DNA from 4 places in the Methylobacterium organophilum genome. Region 1 is predicted to be linked to each of the others. Evidence: predicted binding sites of a transcription regulator. Region 1 holds the regulator's gene; each other region holds the start of a gene.
The links. Region 1 encodes PhoB, which activates phosphate uptake and scavenging genes when phosphate is short. Its sites were predicted from a motif close to TGTCATNNANCTGTCAT; they were not measured.

Region 1 (4,924 bases):
ACGACGGGGATCAAAAGACTTTCTATCTGAAGAGCATATTCTCGATATTTACAACTAATACTAGCATTTCCCGGAGATGAGGCTGCATCACGGCATTGGCGGTGGAAACAGGACGGCGGGGCCGCTCGACTCTTGCACCGGCCTCACGGGCTCCTGTAGGCTCCGCTTCATCGCCGGGGGGAGACCCGGCGGGCATCACCGACAGGTTCGGACTGCCCGGCCGCCGGCACCACCGGGCGAGGCGGCGCGGGCACCGGCCGCGGGAACGAGACGACGTGGAGGGGCCATGAGCGAGGCGGTTCCGAGCTGGACGGACGAGCGCGTCGAGCTTCTGCGTCGGCTGTGGGAGGATGGTCTGAGCGCCAGCCAGATCGCCTCGCAGATCGGCGGGATCTCGCGCAATGCCGTGATCGGCAAGGTGCATCGCCTCGGCCTCGCCGGCCGGGTGAAGCCTACGGGCCCCACCCAGGCCGCCCCCCGCAAGAAGTCCGGCGCGGAGAGCGAGGAGGCCCTGCCCATCGCCGCCGTGGTGGAGGAGGTGGTCCTGCCCGAGCCGCCGGCCATCGTGACCCATCGCCCGGCCCCGGACTTCCCGATCGTTCCGCCCCCGGCGGCGCCCGAGCCCGCGGTGATCGCGGTGTCCCAGCGCGTCACCATCATGGAACTGCGGGAATCCATGTGCCGCTGGCCGATGGGCGACCCGACCTCGCCGGAATTCCGCTTCTGCGGTGCCCGTTCGATCACCGGCCTACCCTATTGCACGCAGCACGCCCAGATCGCCTACCAGCCGGCGGCCGAGCGCAAGCGCGACCGTCGCGTGGCGGGCTTCCGCTGACGCGCGCCCGACCGGGCACAGGCGGCTGACAGGCGGGCTCCGGCCCGCCTTTTCGTTTCGGGGTGCCGCCTTGCACCCGGCAAGCCTCGCCTTTCGGATAGGGCGCACTAAGGTTTCCCGCGAGGCAACGACCTCACCCGCATCGGGGCAGGATGTCCGGGACGGCCCGGCCTTCTCAAGGAGAGCCGGACCATGGCCTGGTTCATTCTGTTCGCCGCCGGGATCCTGGAGGTCGTCTGGGCCTTCACGATGAAGCAATCCGCGGGCTTCACGAAGCCGGTGCCGGCCCTCGTCACCCTGGTCGCGATGGTCGCGAGCGTGGTGCTTCTCTCGATCGCGATGCGCAGCCTGCCCCTCGGCACGGCCTATACGGTCTGGACAGGCATCGGCGCGGTGGGCGCCTTCCTCGTCGGCATCCTCGTGCTCGGCGAGCCGGCGAATGCCCCGCGGGTCATCGCCGCCCTGCTCATCGTCAGCGGCCTCGTGATGATGAAGCTGTCCTCGGACGCGTGAGCCGGCGGGCGCTCGAAACGCCCCACCGCTCTCGCGAAAAACCCCTCAGCCGCCCGCGAACATCTCGTCGAAGGAATAGCCCGATCCGCGCACGGTGCGGATCGGGTCGGTCTGGCGCGGACGATTGATGGCCTTGCGCAGGCGGCCGACATGCACGTCGACGGTGCGCTCGTCGATATAGACGTCGTGGCCCCAGACCCCGTCGAGGAGCTGTTCCCGGGAAAAGACCCGGCCGGGGCTCTGCATCAGGTATTCGAGCAGCTTGAACTCGGTCGGCCCGAGATGGATCTCGCGGCCCTGGCGGCGGATGCGGTGGCTCACCCGGTCGAGCTCGATGTCGCCGGCCACCAGCGTGTCGGCAAGATGGGCGGGCTTGGCCCGGCGCAGCAGCGCCCGCACCCGCGCCAGCAGCTCCGGCACCGAGAAGGGCTTGACGATGTAGTCGTCCGCCCCGGTGGAGAGGCCGCGCACCCGGTCGCCCTCCTCCCCCCGGGCGGTGAGCATGATCACCGGCAAGCGTTCGGTCTCGCGGCGGGCGCGGATGCGGCGGCACAGCTCGATGCCCGACAGGCCCGGCAGCATCCAGTCGAGCAGGATCAGGTCGGGGATCTGCTCGCGCAGCAGCAGGTCCGCCTCGTCGCCCCGCGCGGCGTGGTCGACGGCGAAGCCCTCGGCCTCGAGGTTGTAGCGCAGGAGCGTGGTGAGGGCTTCCTCGTCCTCGACGATCAGGATCCGGGCGCTCGTCATGGGTGCCTCTTGGAACGCGTCCCAACGAGGCGGAGGCCGGTGCACGTCGGGAAGCGGACTGTACAAAGACTGGAGCCGCCGCCCGACGGATGCGGGCGGCGGCTCGCGACAGGAAGGGTCAGGCGGCGCCGGGCTGAACGGTGGCGTAGTTCGAGGCGTCGTTCTTCGGGCGCTCGCCGGCCGGGGTCTCGCCGGTGACGAGATACTCGATGGTCTCGGCGATGTTGGTGGTGTGGTCGCCGATGCGCTCGACGTTCTTGGCGCAGAACAGGAGATGCGTGCAGAACGAGATGTTGCGCGGATCCTCCATCATGTAGGTCAGGAGTTCCCGGAACAGCGAGTTGTAGAGCGCATCGATCGCGCTGTCGCGCTGCCACACGTCGTGGGCGGCCGAGACGTCCCGGGTGCCGTAGGCGTCGAGCACGTCCTTGAGCTGCTCTTGGACGAGGTCGCTCATGTGCTGGACGCCCAGCACGATCTTCTGCGGCTGGGTCTGGTCGCCGATGGCGACGACCCGCTTGGCGATGTTCTTGGCGAGGTCGCCGATACGCTCTAGATCGCCGGCGACGCGGATGCCCGAGATGGTCTCGCGCAGGTCGATGGCCAGGGGCTGGCGGCGGGCGATGAGGAGCACCGAGCGCTCCTCGATCTCACGCTGGAGCGTGTCGAGCCGCTTGTCGGCGGTGATGACGGCCTGGGCCAGCGCCGTATCCCGGCGCACCAGCGCCTCGGTCGCGTCGGTCATCATCTTCTCGGCGACGCCGCCCATCTCCGAGATGGCCCGGCGCAGGTCCTCGAGATCCTGGTCGTAGGAGCTGACGATATGTTCTGACATCTGTTGGACTCCAGGATCGGGCCGCTCCGCGCGGCCCCGGCGGAAGGATCTCGTCTCAGCCGAAGCGGCCGGTGATGTAGTCCTGGGTCTGACGTTTGTCGGGGTTCATGAAGATCTTCGTCGTCGGGCCGAACTCGATCAGCTCGCCGAGATACATGAACGCCGTGAACTGCGAGATGCGGGCGGCCTGCTGCATGTTGTGCGTCACGATCACGATCGTGAATTCGTTGCGCAGCTGGTCGATCAGCTCCTCGATGCGGCCGGTGGAGATCGGGTCGAGGGCCGAGGTGGGCTCGTCGAACAGGATCACCTCCGGACGCTGGGCCACGGAGCGGGCGATGCAGAGGCGCTGCTGCTGGCCGCCGGAGAGACCCATGCCGGACTGCTTGAGCTTGTCCTTGACCTCCTCCCAGAGGGCGGACTTGCGCAGGGCGTCCTCGACGCGACCGTCGAGTTCGGATTTGGGCAGCTTCTCGTAGAGGCGCAGGCCGAAGGCGACGTTGTCGTAGATCGACATCGGGAAGGGCGTCGGCTTCTGGAACACCATGCCGATACGGGCCCGCAGTTCGTTCAGGTCGACCTTCGGATCGAGGATTTTCTGGCCGTCGACCAGGATCTGCCCCTCGGCCCGCTGCTCGGGGTAGAGGCTGTAGATGCGGTTGAAGGTGCGCAGCAGGGTCGACTTCCCGCAGCCGGAAGGGCCGATCAGCGCCGTGACCTGCCGGTCGTGGAAGTTGAGGTTGATGCCCTTCAGGCCGTGGAACTGGCCGTAATAGAAGTTCAGGTCCTTCACGGCGATGCGGATCGGCGCCTTGTCGTCGGCGGGCGCGCGGTTGTTCATCTGGCTGCGGAGGGCGGGGGAGACGCTCATGGAGGCTCGTCCTTGACTGGATAGGCTCGGGGGCGCGCGCGGCTCAGCGCGCCCGCTGGTCCTTGACGACGAAGCGCGCGGTGATCGACAGCGCGAGGATGGTGACGGTGATGAGCAGCGCGCCGGCCCAGGCGAGGCTTTGCCAGTTGCCGTAGGGCGAGAGCGCGAACTGGTAGATCATCACCGGCAGGTTCGCGACGCCGCCCATCAGGTCGGCCCGGAACCAGTTGTTGTTGTTGAGCGCCGTGAACAGCAGCGGCGCGGTCTCGCCGGCGATGCGGGCGAGCGCCAGGATCACGCCGGTGACGATGCCCGCGGAGGCTGCGCGCCAGGTCACGCTGGTGATGACCTTGGACATCGGCGCGCCGAGGGCGGCGCCGGCCTCGCGCAGCGAGCCCGGAACGAGGCGCAGCATGTCCTCGGTGGTGCGCACGATCACCGGCGTCGCGATGATCGCCAGGGCCACGCCGCCGGCCCAGCCGGAATAGGAGCCCATCGGCCGCACCATCAGGGTGTAGACGAACAGGCCGATCAGGATCGAGGGCGCCGAGAGCAGGATGTCGTTGAGGAAGCGGATCACGTTGGCGAGCTGCGAGTTCCGGCCATACTCGGCGAGGTAGGTGCCCGCCATCACGCCGACGGGGGTGGCGACCGCGATGCCGATCGTCGTCAGGATCAGGCTGCCGAGGATCGCGTTGGCGATGCCGCCGCCCTCGGTGCCGGGGCCCGGCGTCGGGTGCGTCAGGAGCGAGAGCGAGAAGCCCTCGAGCCCCTTCCAGATCAGCATGATCAGGATCGAGCCGAGCACCACGGCGCCAATGGCCGTGGCCAGGGTGCAGGAGGTGCGCAGCAGCCGGTCGGCGACCCGCCGGCTCGGCCGGACGCGGGAGCCGCGGGGGACGGAAGCGGCCTCGGCCGAGGCGTAGGGATTGGTGGCGTCCATGGAGAGCGCTCCCGGCTCACGCGGCCTTCACGCGCCGCGTCAGGTAGCGGGCGACGATGAGGACGAAGAAGGTGATGACGAACAGGATGCAGCCGAGGGCCATCAGGGCGTTGAGCTGCAGGCCGTCCGCCTCGTTGAACTCGTTGGCGATGCGCGAGGCGATGGTGGAGCCCGGATCGA
Region 2 (4,924 bases), 370 kb from region 1:
ACCTCGGCGGCCATCACCACGCCGACGATCGGCATCGGCGCCACCGCCCATTGCGACGGGCAGATCCTGGTGCTGGAGGATATGCTCGGCCTGTCCGACCGCTCTCCGAAATTCGTGAAGAGCTACGGCTCCCTGCGCTCCCATATCGAGGAGGCGGTACAGGCCTATGCGGAGGAGGTGCGCAGCGGGCGCTTCCCGGCCGAAGAGCACACCTACCCGCCGGCCTGAACGCCCCCTTCGCCTTGACGAAGAGCGGCCGATCGGGCATTCACGCCCGCGAGTTCGGCCGGGCTTCCCCGGCCCTTTTGCGTTTCGCGCGAAGCGGAATGCCCTCACCCTTGAAGCGCCGTGGCGGTCCTCTCGCGAGACCGGCCGGCGCTTGAGCACCGCTTCAGGAGCCACACATGGCCAAGGCCGTTACCGTCAAGATCCGTCTCGTCTCGACCGCCGACACAGGCTACTTCTACGTGACCAAGAAGAACTCGCGCACGCAGACCGAGAAGCTGACCATGCGCAAGTACGATCCCGTCGCCCGCAAGCACGTGGATTTCAAGGAAGCCAAGATCAAGTAAGCTCGTTCGAGTCGCGCGCAGCGACCGAACGCAAAAGAAGCCGCCCCGGGATCCGGGGCGGCTTCTTTGCTTTTAGGGTCGGCACTCAGAGCACCGGCATGGCACCGGCCACCGTCACCAGGGCACCGGAGGTGTAGCTGCTCTCCTCCACCGCCAGCATGACGTAGGCGGAGGCGAGTTCCGCCGGCTGGCCGGGGCGGCCGAAGGGCACCTGGCTGCCGAAGCTCTTCACCGACTCCTCGCGCATTCCGGAGGGGATGAACGGCGTCCAGATCGGCCCCGGCAGTACCCCGTTCACGCGGATGCCCTTCTCCGCCAGGAGCTGGGCAAGGCTGAGCACGAGGTTGCTGAGGGCGCCCTTGGTGGCGCTGTAGGCGAGGAGCGTCGGCATCGGGTGCTTGGAATTCACCGAGGAGGTGAAGATCACCGAGGCGCCCGGCTTCAGATGCGGAACCGCCGCCTTGGTGACGTAGAACGCGCCGAAGACGTTGGTCCGGAAGTGGTCCTCGAAGATCGTATCCTCGATCGCCTCGATCCCGTCATTGGGCTGCTGGAAGGCGCCGTTATTCACCAGAACGTCGAGGCGGCCGAAGCTCTCCACGGTGCGGGCAACGATCTCGCGGCCATAGGCCGGATCCTTGAGGTCGCCCGGCAGCAGCAGCACGCGCCGCCCCGCCTTCTCGACCCAGCCAGCGACCGCCTCGGCGTCCTTCTGCTCCTCGGGCAGGTAGGAGATGGCTACATCGGCGCCCTCGCGGGCATAGGCGATGGCCACCGCCCGGCCAATGCCGCTGTCGCCACCGGTGATAAGCGCCGCCAAGCCGGAGAGCTTGCCCGAACCGCGGTAACTCTCCTCGCCGTGGTCAGGCTCGGGCGTCATCTTTGCCGTCTTCCCGGGGAAACTCTGCGGCTGGCCCTCGAAGGGCGGACGGGGGTATTTCTTCAACGGATCGTTCGGCATGAGGCGGGTCTCGGAACTCCCTGAGGTTCCTCCGGCAACCGGACCGATCCCAAGCTGTTCCCGCACCTGCCTGCGCCGATCGTCGCGAGCCGCCGAGCCGTGATGCTCGCACGGGCAGGCGCGCCTCTGTATTCCACCCTCTGTCATCGAAACGTCGCGGATGCGCCGGAAAGGCTGGCATCCCCTCGCGAGGAGAACCGGGCTCAATGGATTTCCACCGCCGCTTCACCGTGCTGATGTGCGCTCCGGCCTTCGACCCGGACGATCTCGAAGGCGCGCGGGTCGCGCAGATCGTGGCGGCGGTCGAGCAGCGCGGCTTCGAGGTGGTGCGCGCCCGGCGCGTCGAGGACGCGGCCATCGCCGTGCAGACGGATGCCGCGGTGGGCTGCCTCGTGGTCGACTGGGGCAAGCGCGGCCTCGATGGCAAGGCCGCGGCGCTCATCGACATGATGCGCAAGCGCGGCCTGGAAATGCCGATCGTCATCATGGTCCGGCGCAAGCGGCTTGAGGACATCCCCGTCGAGCTGCTCGACTTCATCGACGGCTACATCTTCCTCGCTGAGGAGACCCCGGAGTTCATCGCCCGCAACCTCGTCTCCCGCGTCACCCAATATGCGGAGACCTTGAAGACGCCCTTCTTCGGCGCGCTCGTCGACTATGCCGAGGAGGGCAACCAGCTCTGGACCTGCCCGGGTCACAATGGCGGCATCTTCTACAACCGCTCGCCGATCGGCCGGATCTTCGTCGAGCATCTCGGCGAGGCGATCTTCCGCGACGACCTCGACAACTCGGTGCTCGATCTCGGCGATCTGCTGACCCACGAAGGCCCAGCCCTGAAGGCGCAGAAGGAGGCCGCCAAGATCTTCGGGGCAGAGAAGACCTACTTCGTCCTCAACGGCACCTCGGCCTCCAACAAGATCGCCCTCTCGGCGCTGGTGGCCGAGGACGACCTCGTGCTGTTCGACCGCAACAACCACAAGGCGGCCCATCACGGCGCCCTGTTCCTGGGCGGCGGCATCCCGATCTTCCTGGAGACGGACCGCAACGCCTTCGGCCTGATCGGGCCGATCTATCACGAGGCCCTCGACGAGACCCGGATCCGCGAGAAGATCCGGGACAACCCGCTGGTGAAGGACAAGGAAGCCTGGCGCCGGGAGCGCCCGTTCCGCGCCGCCGTCATCGAGCAGTGCACCTATGACGGCACGATCTACGACGCGCAGGAGATCGTCGAGAAGATCGGCCACCTCTGCGACTACATCCTGTTCGACGAGGCCTGGGCGGGCTTCATGAAGTTCCATCCGCTCTATGCCCGCCGCTTCGCCATGGGCCTGACCGGGCTCGACGAGACCTCGCCGGGCATCATCGCCACCCAATCGACCCACAAGCAGCTCGCCAGCTTCAGCCAGGCCTCGCAGATCCACACCCGCGACGGGCATATCCGCGGCCAGACGCGCCGGGTCGAGCACAAGCGGCTGAACGAGAGCTTCCTCGTCCACGCCTCCACCTCGCCGTTCTACCCGCTCTTCGCCTCCCTCGACGTGGGCGCCCAGATGATGAAGGGCCGCTCCGGCGTGGTGCTGTGGGACGACACGATCCGGCTCGGCATCGAATGGCGCAAGAAGGTGCGCGCCATCCGCAAGGAGTTCGAGGAGAACGAGGCCGATCCCAAGCGGCGCTGGTTCTTCGATCCCTTCGTGCCGGACGTGGTGACCGGCCCCGAAGGCACGGAGGTTCCCTGGGAGAGTATCGCGACCGACGCGCTGGCGAACGACGCCCGGTACTGGGAGCTGACACCCGGCGCCTCCTGGCACGGCTTCACCAAGGTGGCGCCGGGCTACGCCATCACCGATCCCAACAAGCTCACCGTTCTCACTCCCGGCTTCGACCGTAAGACCGGCGAATATGCCGAGCACGGCATCCCGGCCCCGATCGTGGCCCAATACCTGCGTGAAAACCGCATCGTCGCCGAGAAGAACGACCTGAACTCGCTGCTCTTCCTGCTCACGCCGGGCGTCGAATCCTCGAAAGCCGGCACCCTCATTTCGGGCCTCGTCGCCTTCAAGCGGCTGCACGACGACAACGTGCTGCTCGAAGAGGCGATGCCGGAATTCGTTGGCCGGCGGCCGAAGCGCTACCGGGGCGTGCGCCTGCGCGACCTCTGCGCCGACTTCCACAACTTCCACCGCGAGGCGAACACCTCCGCCCTCCAGCGCAAGCAGTTCATGCCCGAGCACCTGCCCGAGATGGTGATGGCGCCGAAGGCCGCCGCCCAGATGCTGACCCGCAACAAGGTCGATTACGTGCCGATCGCGGAAGCCGAGGGGCGCATCGCCACCACCCTGATGCTGGTCTACCCGCCGGGCATCGGCACCGTGCTGCCGGGCGAGCGGCTCGACGCGCGGGCGAAGCCCATGCTCGACTACTTCAAGATGTTCGAGGCCTCGGCGAACTTGTTCCCGGGCTTCGAGGCGGAGATCCAGGGCGTCTACCGCGAGGTCGATCCGGACGGCCGGATCCGCTTCCACACCTACGTGCTGCGCGAGGGCGCCTGATGGCGGAGGGCGCAGCGCGGTTCCTCAACGGCCAGGACATCGTGATCCGCCCCTCGTCGGACGCCGATGTCCCGGCGATGATCGCGATCTACGAGTGCCATATCCGCAGGGGCGTCGGCGACACGGGCGATTTCGAGGAGGAGCGCCTGCTGCCCGACGACCTCAAGCGGCGGCGCAAGAACATGCGCAAGAAGCGCCTGCCCCACCTCGTCGCCGAGCGGGGCGGCGCGGTGGCGGGCTACGCCTATGCCGTGCCGTTCCGCAAGCGGCCGGCCTATCGCTACACCCTGAAGCACTCGATCTACGTGCATCCCGACCACCTGCATGCGGGGATCGGGCGCCGGCTGCTGCCGGCGCTCATCGAGGCCTGCGCCGCGGGCGGATACCGGCAGATGATCGGCTATATCGATGCCCGCAACGAGGCGAGCCTGCGCCTGCACGAGGCCTGCGGCTTCACCCGAGTCGGGTACTTGCCGGCGATCGGCTACAAATACGGCCGCTGGAGCGACAGCGTGATGGTCCAGTGCCCCCTCGGCACCGGCTCCGACGACCAGCCCTCCTCCTGGCAACGGCCGGAAACCCTGGTTCCGGCCGTCGTGGAGGAAGATGCGCTTCAGCCCTGAAGCTTCGCCATCAGGGCTTCGGAGAGGGCGAAGTTGACGTAGACGTTCTGCACGTCGTCCTGATCCTCGATCACCTCGACCAGGCGGACCAGCTTCTCGCCGGTCTCGTCATCGACGTCGATCGTGTTCTGCGCCTTCCAGACGAGGCCGGTGCGGGTCGGCTCGCCGAAGCGGGCTTCGAGGGCCTTGGCGACCTCGCCATAGGAATCCTGCGCG
Region 3 (4,924 bases), 680 kb from region 1:
CGGGCGGCCTAGTGCTGGTCCTATGGCTCATCGGCACCTTGCTGGAAGACCTTGTGCCCAAGGGCACTCTCCGTTCCGGGATCTGGTCCGCCCACTTCGTCCTGGGCTTTGCGTTCACCGGTGTCATCGTCATGTTGCTGATCTGGCGGCAAACGAAAGGGCGTCAGCTTCCGGTCGATGATCCAGGCCCCCTGCATGTTCTCGCCAAGGCGACCCATCTTGCGCTCTACCTATTGCTCCTGGTCATCGCGGGCCTTGGGATCGCGAATGCCTTCGTGCGCGGTGTCACGTTGATCGGCCCGCTCGCTCTGCCGGCCCTCGGCGACCCGGAATGGCGCCGGCCGCTGACCCACTGGCACGGGCTCGCTGCCAACGTCCTGATGGCGGTCGCCGCCTTCCACGCCGCGGCCGCCCTGGGCCATCACTACCTCTGGCACGACGCCGTACTGCGTCGCATCCTCCCGGGACGCGCTTCTTCCGCCCCATACGAGAGATCCTGAGTACGATGCGTGCGTCCCATAAGGAAAACCACCTCATCGACCGTGTGGGCTGGCTGCGTGCCGCCGTCCTCGGCGCCAACGACGGCCTCGTCTCGACGGCGAGCCTCATTGTCGGCGTCGCCGCGTCCGCCGCAGCCTCCGGGGAGATCCTCGTCGCCGGGACGGCCGGTCTAGTCGCCGGGGCGATGTCGATGGCGGCCGGCGAGTACGTCTCGGTGAGTTCGCAATCCGATACCGAACAAGCCGATCTCGCAAGGGAACGACGCGAGCTCGCTGAGGACCCTGCGGCCGAGCGTGAGGAACTTGCGGGAATCTACGTCGCCCGCGGTCTCGACCACGACCTTGCCCTCAGGGTCGCGGACCAACTCATGGCGAAGGACGCGCTCGGCGCCCATGCCCGGGACGAGCTCGGCATCTCCGAATTTACCACGGCGCGCCCGATCCAAGCGGCCCTGACGTCGGCGGCGACGTTCTCGGCCGGGGCGGCTCTGCCGCTGCTCGTGGCCGCGCTCTCACCGGCTAACATCGTCGTCTACTCGGTATCCGCCGCTTCGCTGGTGTTCCTGGCGGTACTCGGCGCGCTTGGGGCCAAGGCTGGGGGCGCCGCCATCCCGCGGGCGACCGCGCGGGTGGCCTTCTGGGGCGCCGCCGCGATGGCCGTCACGGCCGGCATCGGCCACCTCGTCGGCAAAGCCGTATAGGGAAGCGACGTTCCTATGCTGGGATGGCGCGATGCATGCCGCCTCATTCCGCTTCGGCTAGCCACTTCCGCAGTAGCGTCGGCGGGCCGGCATACCCTGATGTGATGGCCGCCGCTTTTGCTTTCAAAGCAGATGGGGTGGATGGCTCCCGCTCCGACTGACGGCATCTGAGTGCCAGGATGTGGTTGCTGTCGAAGCAGCCACGCAGATGCAGGAGCCATCCCCATGGAGATCATCACCGTCGGCATCGATCTAGCCAAGAGCATCTTCCAGGTTCACGCCGTCGACGCAGCTGGGCACGTCGTCGTTCGCAAGGCTCTGAGGCGGGCGCAGGTCGTGCCGTTCTTCGCCAAGCTGCCGCGCTGCCTGGTCGGCATGGAGGCGTGCGGCACAGCGCACCATTGGGCCCGGGAACTCATGAGGCTCGGCCATGACGTGCGGCTGATGCCGCCAGCTTACGTGAAGCCGTACGTCAAGCGCGGCAAAACCGATGCGAATGATGCCGCTGCCATCTGCGAGGCGGTGACACGCCCGAGCATGCGCTTCGTGCCGGTGAAGTCGACCGAGCAGCAGGCGGCGCTGGCCCTGCACCGGACGCGCGACCTGCTGGTCAAGCAACGCACGCAGCTGGTGAACATGATCCGCGGTCTGCTCGCCGAGTTCGGGATCGAGATGGCGCGGGGCCTGCGCCATGCGCTCGAACTGGCAGCTCGGCTCTCAGCCGGAGACGCGGCCGAGGTGCCGCCCCTGGCCCAGCGCGTAGTGAATGGGCTGGCCGATCAGATCGGCGCCGTGCAGATCCAGCTCACCCGGCTGGAGAAGGAGTTGCTGGCCTGGCATCGGGACTGCGACCTGTCACAGCGCCTGGCGACGATCCCGGGTGTCGGCATCGTCTCGGCGACCGCGCTGGCCGCCTCGGTGAGCGAGCCCGAGCGCTTCCGCTCCGGTCGGCAGTTCGCGGCCTCGTTGGGTCTGACACCGCTGCAGAACTGCAGCGGCGGCAAGGAGCGCCTGGGTCGGATCTCGCGCATGGGCGACCGTTACCTGCGCCGCCTGCTCGTGGTCGGCATGACCTCTCTGATCCGGCGCGCGAAGGCGACGCCGACTTCGGTCGACCCGCGGCTGCCGGCGCTGCTGCAGCGCAAGCCGGTGCGCGTGGTGACTGTTGCGGCGGCCAATCGCACGGCGCGGGTCGCCTGGGCGATCATGACCCGCGGTGGCACCTACCGCGCACCAGCGGCCATGGCCGCCTGACAGCACGGCGAGGAGACTTTGCCAGGTTGCGAGGACGATGAGAGTTGATGGCGAACCGGTCAGACCGGGAGCCGGGACACCCCGCCGAATGTCCAGGGCGTCATAGCCCGCTAAGCAGAGTGGGACCCAGCTCGCGGATACCATCAGGGCCAGCAGTCAACATGCACGACTGCATCAACAGGCCGGACACAAGACTGCACCCGACCAACGCGCCAGAAGCTCGATTCGCCACTTGCAATGCGGGAGCCATCCACACAGGACACTCGGTGGCCGAGCAGCGCACAGAGTTTCGTTCGAGGCAGCACCGTAGCGTTGGGGGGCGCACAATGTCATCCGTTCTTCATGTCGCCCCGCTACTCACATTCGCAATCAATCGGGGGTTTCGATTGGATTTTCGAATGGGTGCGGAATGCTGGCCCTTGAAAGCTTGGAAGTCGCGTATCCTGGTGGCATCAAGGCGTTGCGACCGACAACTCTGACTTTTCGCGAAGGCGAGTTCGCGGTCCTGCTGGGACCGTCTGGTGCCGGCAAGTCGACGCTCCTGCGTTGCCTAAACGGCCTCGTCCGCCCAACGAACGGCCGAGTTTCCGCCCCTGGAGTAGGAGACATCGCCGCGAGCCGCGCCACGCTGCGCCGCCACCGGGCGGTGACCGGGATGGTCTTCCAGCACCACCATCTGATCGGCCGCCTGACCGCGCTCGCGAACGTCCTGATGGGCCGGCTCGGCCATCAGAGCACCCTGCGCTCGCTCTGGCCTCCGTCGCGGAGCGATCAACGTTTCGGATTGGAGGCGCTAGAGCGCGTAGATCTTCTCGATCGCGCCCTCACCCGCGTGGACCTGCTCTCCGGCGGGCAGCAGCAGCGGGTGGGCATCGCGCGCGCGGTTGCACAGCGGCCCCGGCTCATCCTCGCCGATGAACCGGTAGCCAGCCTCGACCCGGCGACGGCGACGCGGGTGCTCGATCTCCTCCGCAGCATCTGTCGGACGGACGGCATCTCAGCCGTGGTGAGCCTGCACCAAGTCGATCTGGCCCGGCACTTCGCTGACCGGGTCGTCGGGGTCCGTGGAGGCGAGGTGGTCTTCGACGGCCCGCCAGCCCGTCTCTGCGACGGCGTCCTGTCGCGAATCTACGGCGCACGGCCCGCCGAGGTCTCGGTCGACATCGTCGAAGCTCCTCGTGCGCGGCGGGCCGCGATCTACGCCTCCCGAACAGTCTGAAGGAAAGCCATCATGATTTCGAGACGTACCTTCGGCGCCGGCTTGGCGCTGAGCGCCGTCCTGCGTGCCGGACCGTCGCTGGCTCAGGGCGCGAATCCCGACACGCTCAAGGTCGCGCTGCTGCCCGACGAGAGCGCATCGACGATCATCCAGAACAACCAGGGCCTGAAGAGCTACCTTGAACAGGGGCTCAATAAGCGCATCGAACTCGTGGTCACGACCGACTATTCTTCCATGATCGAGGCCATGCGCTTCAAGCGTATCGACCTCGCCTATTTCGGGCCGCTCTCCTACGTCCTCGCGAAGAGCCGTTCGCCGGAAATCGAACCGTTCGCGGCACTCGTGTCGGGCGGGCAGCCGACCTACACCAGCTACCTGATCGCCAACGTGGCCGCAGGCATCGCGCGAGCGGACGACGTGAAGGGCAAGACGGTCGGCTTCGGTGACACGGCGTCCACATCAAGCCACCTCATCCCTCGGGCCCTGCTCAAGAACGCTGGCCTCGAAGCCGGTCAGGACTACGGCTTTCAGCATCTCGGCACCCATGATGCCGTCGCGCGGGCCGTACAGGCAGGCCATGTGCAGGCCGGCGGTCTCAGCCGGCCCATCTTCACCGCCCTCGTCGAGAAGAAGAGCATCGATCCGGCCAAGATCAAGGTCGTGGCGGAGAGCCGACCGATCCCGAACTATCCCTGGACGGTGCGTGGCGACCTCGCGCCGGACCTCAAGGAGAAGATCAAGGCCGCTTTCCTAGAGATCAGGGATCCAGTGATCCTCAAGCCGTTCAAGGCCGAGTCCTTCGCCCCCATCACGGACGCGGACTACGACGTGCTTCGGGAGACGGCCAAGCTCCTCAACATCGACTTGACGAAGGTGAAGGGCTGAGCGATGGCTCGAGCGCCCTCACTTGCGTCGGCGGTCGGTGCCGCCGACGGCTATGACGCCATTCTCGGACGGGCCCGTGGCGCGTCGGTCCGCCGGCTCATGGTTGCCCTGCCGGCTGCCGCCGCGATCCTCGCCTGCCTCTGGAAGGTGGGACTTCTCGATCCGGGGCGCCTCGCCGAAGGCGCGCCCGCGATGGCGCAGCTTCTCGGTGAGATGACCCCGCCCGACTTCACGCGATGGCGCTCGTGGGTGGGACCCATCGTCGACACGCTCGCGATGAGCGTGGCCGGCACGGTGCTCGCCGTGACCTTGTCCCTGCCGCTCGGGCTGCTGGCTGCCCCCAACACGAGTCCGCACCCGTTCGT
Region 4 (4,924 bases), 2.2 Mb from region 1:
CCGATCACGTCGAGGGGACCGGTAACGGGATAGGCCGCCACCGGCAGCCCGGAGGCCAGGGCCTCCAGCAGCACGATGCCGAAGGTATCGGTGAGGCTCGGGAACACGAACACGTCCGCCGCCGCGTAGACGTCCGCCAGAGCCTGCCCCGTCAGGGCGCCGAGGAAGCGGGCGCCGGAGCCCAAGGCCTCGAGCCGGGCGCGGTCCGGCCCCTCCCCCACCACGACCTTGGTGCCGGGCAGGTCGAGGCCGAGGAAGGCCTCGATGTTCTTCTCCACCGCGAGCCGGCCGACGAACAGGAAGAGCGGCCGCGGCAGGCCGTCGAGCGCGTGGCTCTCGTGCGGGCGGAACAGCTCGGTGTCGACGCCCCGGGTCCAGCGCATCAGGTTGACGAAGCCGCGCCCGCGCAGCTCCCGCTCCAGGGAGGGCGTGCTCACCATCGTGCCCGTGGCGGCGGCGTGGAAGCGGCGGAGCCAGGCATAGCTCCAGGCCTCCGGCACGGGAGCCCGGGCGGCGAGGTATTCGGGGAAGCGCGTGTGGTAGCTCGTCGTGAAGGGCCGGTTGCGGGCGAGACAGGCCCGGCGCACCGCGAGCCCGATCGGCCCCTCCGTGGCAATATGGACATGGCTCGGCGACAGCCGCGGCCAGCGCGCCTCCACGCCGAGGCGGGTCGCGAGCGACAGCCGGATCTCGGCATAGCCCGGCATCGGCACCGAGGCGAAGTCCAGCGGCGAGAGCAGCACCGGCTCGAAGCCGTGCGCGGGCGCGGCCTCCACCATGTGCTCCAGCGAGCGCACCACCCCGTTGACCTGCGGATGCCACGCATCGGTGGCGATGAGCAGCCTCACGCGACGGCCCGCCGCCCTTGCGGGGCCACCGCCACCGTCTCCGCCACCTGGGCCGCCCGGGCGCGCAGGATCGAGGGGTAGTGCAGCACCTCCATGGTGCCGTCGTAATGCTCGACGATACCGGTGCAGGATTCCACCCAGTCGCCGGTGTTCAGATAGGTGAGCCCGGAAATCTCGCGTTTGGCGGCATGGTGGATGTGGCCGCAGATCACGCCGTCCGCGTTCTGGCGGCGGGCCTCCTCGGCGAGCAGCGTCTCGAAGCTGGAGATGAAGTTGACCGCGTTCTTCACCTTCAGCTTCGCCCAGGCCGAGAGCGACCAATAGGCGAGCCCGAGGCGCCGGCGGACCTTGTTCAGGAGGGTGTTGAGGGTGAGCGCGGCGGTGTAGGCGCCGTCACCGAGATGGGCGAGCCACTTCGAGTGGCGCACCACCATGTCGAACTGGTCGCCGTGGATCACGAGATAGCGCTTGCCGTCGGCGGCGACGTGGATGCGGCTGTCGGCGATCTCGATGCCGCCGAAGGTCGTGCCCAGGAAGTCGCGCAGGAACTCGTCGTGGTTGCCCGGCACGTAGACGATATGCGTGCCCTTGCGGACCTTGCGCAGCAGCTTCTGCACCACGTCGTTATGGGCCTGCGGCCAGTACCAGCCCGAGCGGAGCTGCCAGCCGTCGACGATGTCGCCGACGAGATAGATCGTGTCGGCGTCGTAGTCGCGCAGGAAGTCGAGCAGCAGGCCCGCCTGGCAGCCCTTGGTGCCCAGATGCATGTCGGACAGGAAGAGAGTCCGCACCCGGGTGGTCTTTTCGGGATCCTCGGCCAAGTCAGCCTCCGGCATTATCCTCGCCGGGAGCCAAAACCGAAGCCGATCTCAGTTTGATGACGGCCCGCGCGCCGGGCCTCCGCGTGCTATTGTGCAGGCGCCGCGAAGCACTTGGCACACCGAAATTTTTTTCTCGGCCCGTTCAGTTTTTTGAGCTTTTCCCTGTCCGGCAATCGGGGCATGGTCCAGGCCAAGGTGACCCGCCGGGCATGATTGTGCCCGGAGCCTTCGGGCGGTCTACCGGGATCATCGACCACAGGAAGGACGTGTCCCATGGCGGTCGGAACGCGGGTTCACGCGTCTTCGACTCGATCGGCCATCCGCCTCGCGCCGCTGTGGCACGACCCGGAACGGTGGCCGGCGCCGGGACATCCCACCCTCCCGATGGCAGAGGCGGCGGGCGCGATCCCCGCGCATCCCTGCGCCCAGGCGATCGCATGGGCGCGGCGGTCTCGCTTCTGCCAAGGTCGAGACGCCCGTATGGCGGGCCACCGGACCGGGGCGGGCGCGATCCCCTCCGGGCCGGACAGAAGAAAATCCGCGGCGGGCGCCCGGCGCCCCGCCGTTCCACACGAGGCGTGGGCGCTTCCCGGCGCTCCCGCCGCTTCATTCAGGTAACTCGGAGGAAACACCATGGCGGCAACGAGACGGCCGGGGCGCAACCATCTGTTCGTGCCCGGCCCGACCAACATCCCGGACCGCGTCATGCGCGCGATGCTGGTGCAGTCCGAGGATCACCGCTCCGTCGACTTCCCGTCGCTGACGAAGCCGCTCTTCGAGGACACCAAGAAGGTGTTCGGCTCCACCGAGGGCACGATCTTCCTGTTCCCCGCCTCCGGCACGGGCATCTGGGAATCCGCGCTGACCAACACCCTCGCCCGCGGCGACAAGGTCCTGACCGCCCGCTACGGCCAGTTCAGCCACCTCTGGATCGACATGGCGCAGCGCCTCGGCCTCGACGTCATCGTCCAGGAGGAGGAGTGGGGCACCGGCGCGCATCCCGAGAAGATCGAGGAGGCCCTGCGCGCCGACAAGAACCACGAGATCAAGGCCGTCATGGTGGTCCATAACGAGACCGCGACCGGCGTGACCTCCGACATCGGCGCCGTGCGCAAGGCGATCGACGCCGCCGGCCACCCGGCCCTGCTCTTCGTCGATGGCGTGTCCTCGATCGGCTCGCTGCCGTTCTACGCCGACGAGTGGAAGGTCGACTGCGCCATCGCCGGCTCCCAGAAGGGCCTGATGCTCCCCGCCGGCCTCGGCGTGATTTGCGTCAGCCAGAAGGCGCTCAAGGCCGCCGAGGGCTCCTCGGGCCGCAACGACCGGCTCGCCCGCGTCTACTTCGACTGGGAAGACCACAAGAAGCAGAACGGCGCCGGCTACTTCCCCTACACCCCGCCGCTGCCGCTGCTCTACGGCCTGCGCGAGGCGCTCGCCTGCCTGTTCGAGGAAGGCCTGGAGAACGTCTATCACCGCCACGCGGTGCTCGGCGAGGCCACCCGCCAGGCCGTCGCGGCCTGGGGTCTGAAGACCTGCGCCAAGGACCCGCGCTGGAACTCGGACACCGTCACCGCCATCCTGGTGCCGGAGGGCTTCGACGCCGCCAAGGTCATCAAGCACGCCTTCGTGCGCTACAACCTCGCCCTCGGCGCCGGCCTGTCCCAGGTCGCGGGCAAGGTGTTCCGCATCGGCCATGTCGGTGACCTGAACGAGCTCTCGCTGCTCGGCGCGATCGCCGGCGCCGAGATGTCGCTCCTCGACAACGGCATCAAGGTCACCCCCGGCTCCGGCGTGGCGGCGGCCTCCAGCTACCTGCGCGAGCACCCGCTCTCCAAGTCGTAAGACCGTGTCGCGGAACCGGCGCCGGGCTTGCCAGCCCGGCGCCGGTTCCGTCACCCAGGGAGCAAGGTCGGCGGATCACGCCAGCGCCGACCGTCCGGAAGGCAGGGGTCCAAGATGACGAAAAAAGTCGTGTTCCTCGACCGCGAGTCGCTCGATGCGACGGTTCGCGCATTCAATTTCCCGCACGAATACAAGGAATACGAGTCGACCTGGACGCCGGAGGAGATCGTCGAGCGCCTGAAGGGCGCCGAGATCGCGATCATCAACAAGGTGCCCATGCGGGCCGACACGCTGAAGCAGCTCCCGGACCTCAAGCTGATCGCAGTCGCCGCCACCGGCACGGACGTCGTCGACAAGGCCGCCGCCAAGGCGCAGGGCATCACGACCGTCAACATCCGCGGCTACGCCTTCAACACCGTGCCCGAGCACGTGGTCGGCCTGATGTTCGCCCTGCGCCGGGCGATCGTGCCCTACGCCAATTCCGTGCGCCGGGGCGATTGGAACAAGTCGACCCAGTTCTGCTATTTCGACTACCCGATCTACGACATCGCCGGCTCGACGCTCGGCATCATCGGCTACGGGGCGCTGGGCAAGTCGATCGCCAAGCGCGCGGAAGCGCTCGGCATGAAGGTGCTGGCCTACGACGTGTTCCCGCAGGAGGGCCTCGTCGATTTCGAGACGATCCTGACCCAGTCGGACGTCATCACCCTGCACGTGCCGCTCACCCCCGACACCAAGAACCTGATCGGGGCCGAAGAGCTCAAGAAGATGAAGAAGTCGGCGATCCTCATCAACACGGCCCGCGGCGGGCTCGTGGACGAGGCGGCCCTGCTCGAGGCGCTCAAGGACGGCACCATCGCCGGCGCCGGCTTCGACGTGGTGGCCCAGGAGCCGCCCAAGAACGGCAACATCCTCTGCGAGGCCGATCTGCCGAACCTGATCGTCACCCCGCACGTGGCCTGGGCGAGCAAGGAGGCGATGCAGATCCTCGCCGATCAGCTCGTCGACAACATCGAGGCCTTCGTCGCGGGCAAGCCGCAGAACGTCGTCGAGCCGTAAGCAGCCGTCCGCGAGGCGGTCCGCGAAGAACGAAAAGACATCCCGGGGCGAGGGCGGCCGGCGCGCGAGAGCGCCGGACGTCTCTCCATGGAAACGCGCCGCGCCCGATTCAGCGCGGCCAAGAAGCAGCCAGAGGCACCATGACCAAGAAGCTTCTCTTCCTGTTCGACACCGATGCGGTCCCGAGCGTGTTCGACACGGTGGTCGGCTATGACGGCGGCGCCGACCACATCACCGGCTACGGCAACGTGACCACGGAGAACGTAGGCGCGCTAGTCGACGGCACGATCTACACCCGCGGCGGCTCCGAGAAGAAGTCGACGGCGATCTTCGTCGGCGGCGGCAACATGGCGG

Region 2: the regulator PhoB is predicted to act here: its motif matches at 1,675-1,691, upstream of MMB17_RS12855 (Orn/Lys/Arg family decarboxylase).
Region 3: the regulator PhoB is predicted to act here: its motif matches at 2,783-2,799, upstream of phnC (phosphonate ABC transporter ATP-binding protein).
Region 4: the regulator PhoB is predicted to act here: its motif matches at 1,715-1,731, upstream of MMB17_RS01110 (UDP-2,3-diacylglucosamine diphosphatase).

The regions. Positions count from the first base shown of each region.
Region 1 is NZ_CP092848.1:2,401,239-2,406,162, reverse strand. It holds gene MMB17_RS11095 (GcrA family cell cycle regulator) at 287-835, shown strand; gene MMB17_RS11090 (DMT family transporter) at 1,028-1,348, shown strand; gene phoB (phosphate regulon transcriptional regulator PhoB) at 1,394-2,095, opposite strand; gene phoU (phosphate signaling complex protein PhoU) at 2,214-2,930, opposite strand; gene pstB (phosphate ABC transporter ATP-binding protein PstB) at 2,986-3,801, opposite strand; gene pstA (phosphate ABC transporter permease PstA) at 3,845-4,744, opposite strand; gene pstC (phosphate ABC transporter permease subunit PstC) at 4,761-4,924, opposite strand, start outside.
Region 2 is NZ_CP092848.1:2,769,359-2,774,282, reverse strand. It holds gene panB (3-methyl-2-oxobutanoate hydroxymethyltransferase) at 1-228, shown strand, start outside; gene rpmG (50S ribosomal protein L33) at 405-572, shown strand; gene MMB17_RS12860 (SDR family oxidoreductase) at 658-1,533, opposite strand; gene MMB17_RS12855 (Orn/Lys/Arg family decarboxylase) at 1,740-4,085, shown strand; gene MMB17_RS12850 (GNAT family N-acetyltransferase) at 4,085-4,708, shown strand; gene MMB17_RS12845 (YebC/PmpR family DNA-binding transcriptional regulator) at 4,699-4,924, opposite strand, start outside.
Region 3 is NZ_CP092848.1:3,086,237-3,091,160, forward strand. It holds gene MMB17_RS14390 (cytochrome b) at 12-500, shown strand; gene MMB17_RS14395 (VIT1/CCC1 transporter family protein) at 506-1,201, shown strand; gene MMB17_RS14400 (IS110-like element ISMmg2 family transposase) at 1,427-2,455, shown strand; gene phnC (phosphonate ABC transporter ATP-binding protein) at 2,865-3,674, shown strand; gene phnD (phosphate/phosphite/phosphonate ABC transporter substrate-binding protein) at 3,687-4,559, shown strand; gene phnE (phosphonate ABC transporter, permease protein PhnE) at 4,563-4,924, shown strand, end outside.
Region 4 is NZ_CP092848.1:236,547-241,470, forward strand. It holds gene MMB17_RS01105 (glycosyltransferase family 4 protein) at 1-848, opposite strand, end outside; gene MMB17_RS01110 (UDP-2,3-diacylglucosamine diphosphatase) at 845-1,669, opposite strand; gene MMB17_RS01115 (aminotransferase class V-fold PLP-dependent enzyme) at 2,303-3,511, shown strand; gene MMB17_RS01120 (D-2-hydroxyacid dehydrogenase) at 3,626-4,570, shown strand; gene MMB17_RS01125 (NADP-dependent methylenetetrahydromethanopterin/methylenetetrahydrofolate dehydrogenase) at 4,711-4,924, shown strand, end outside.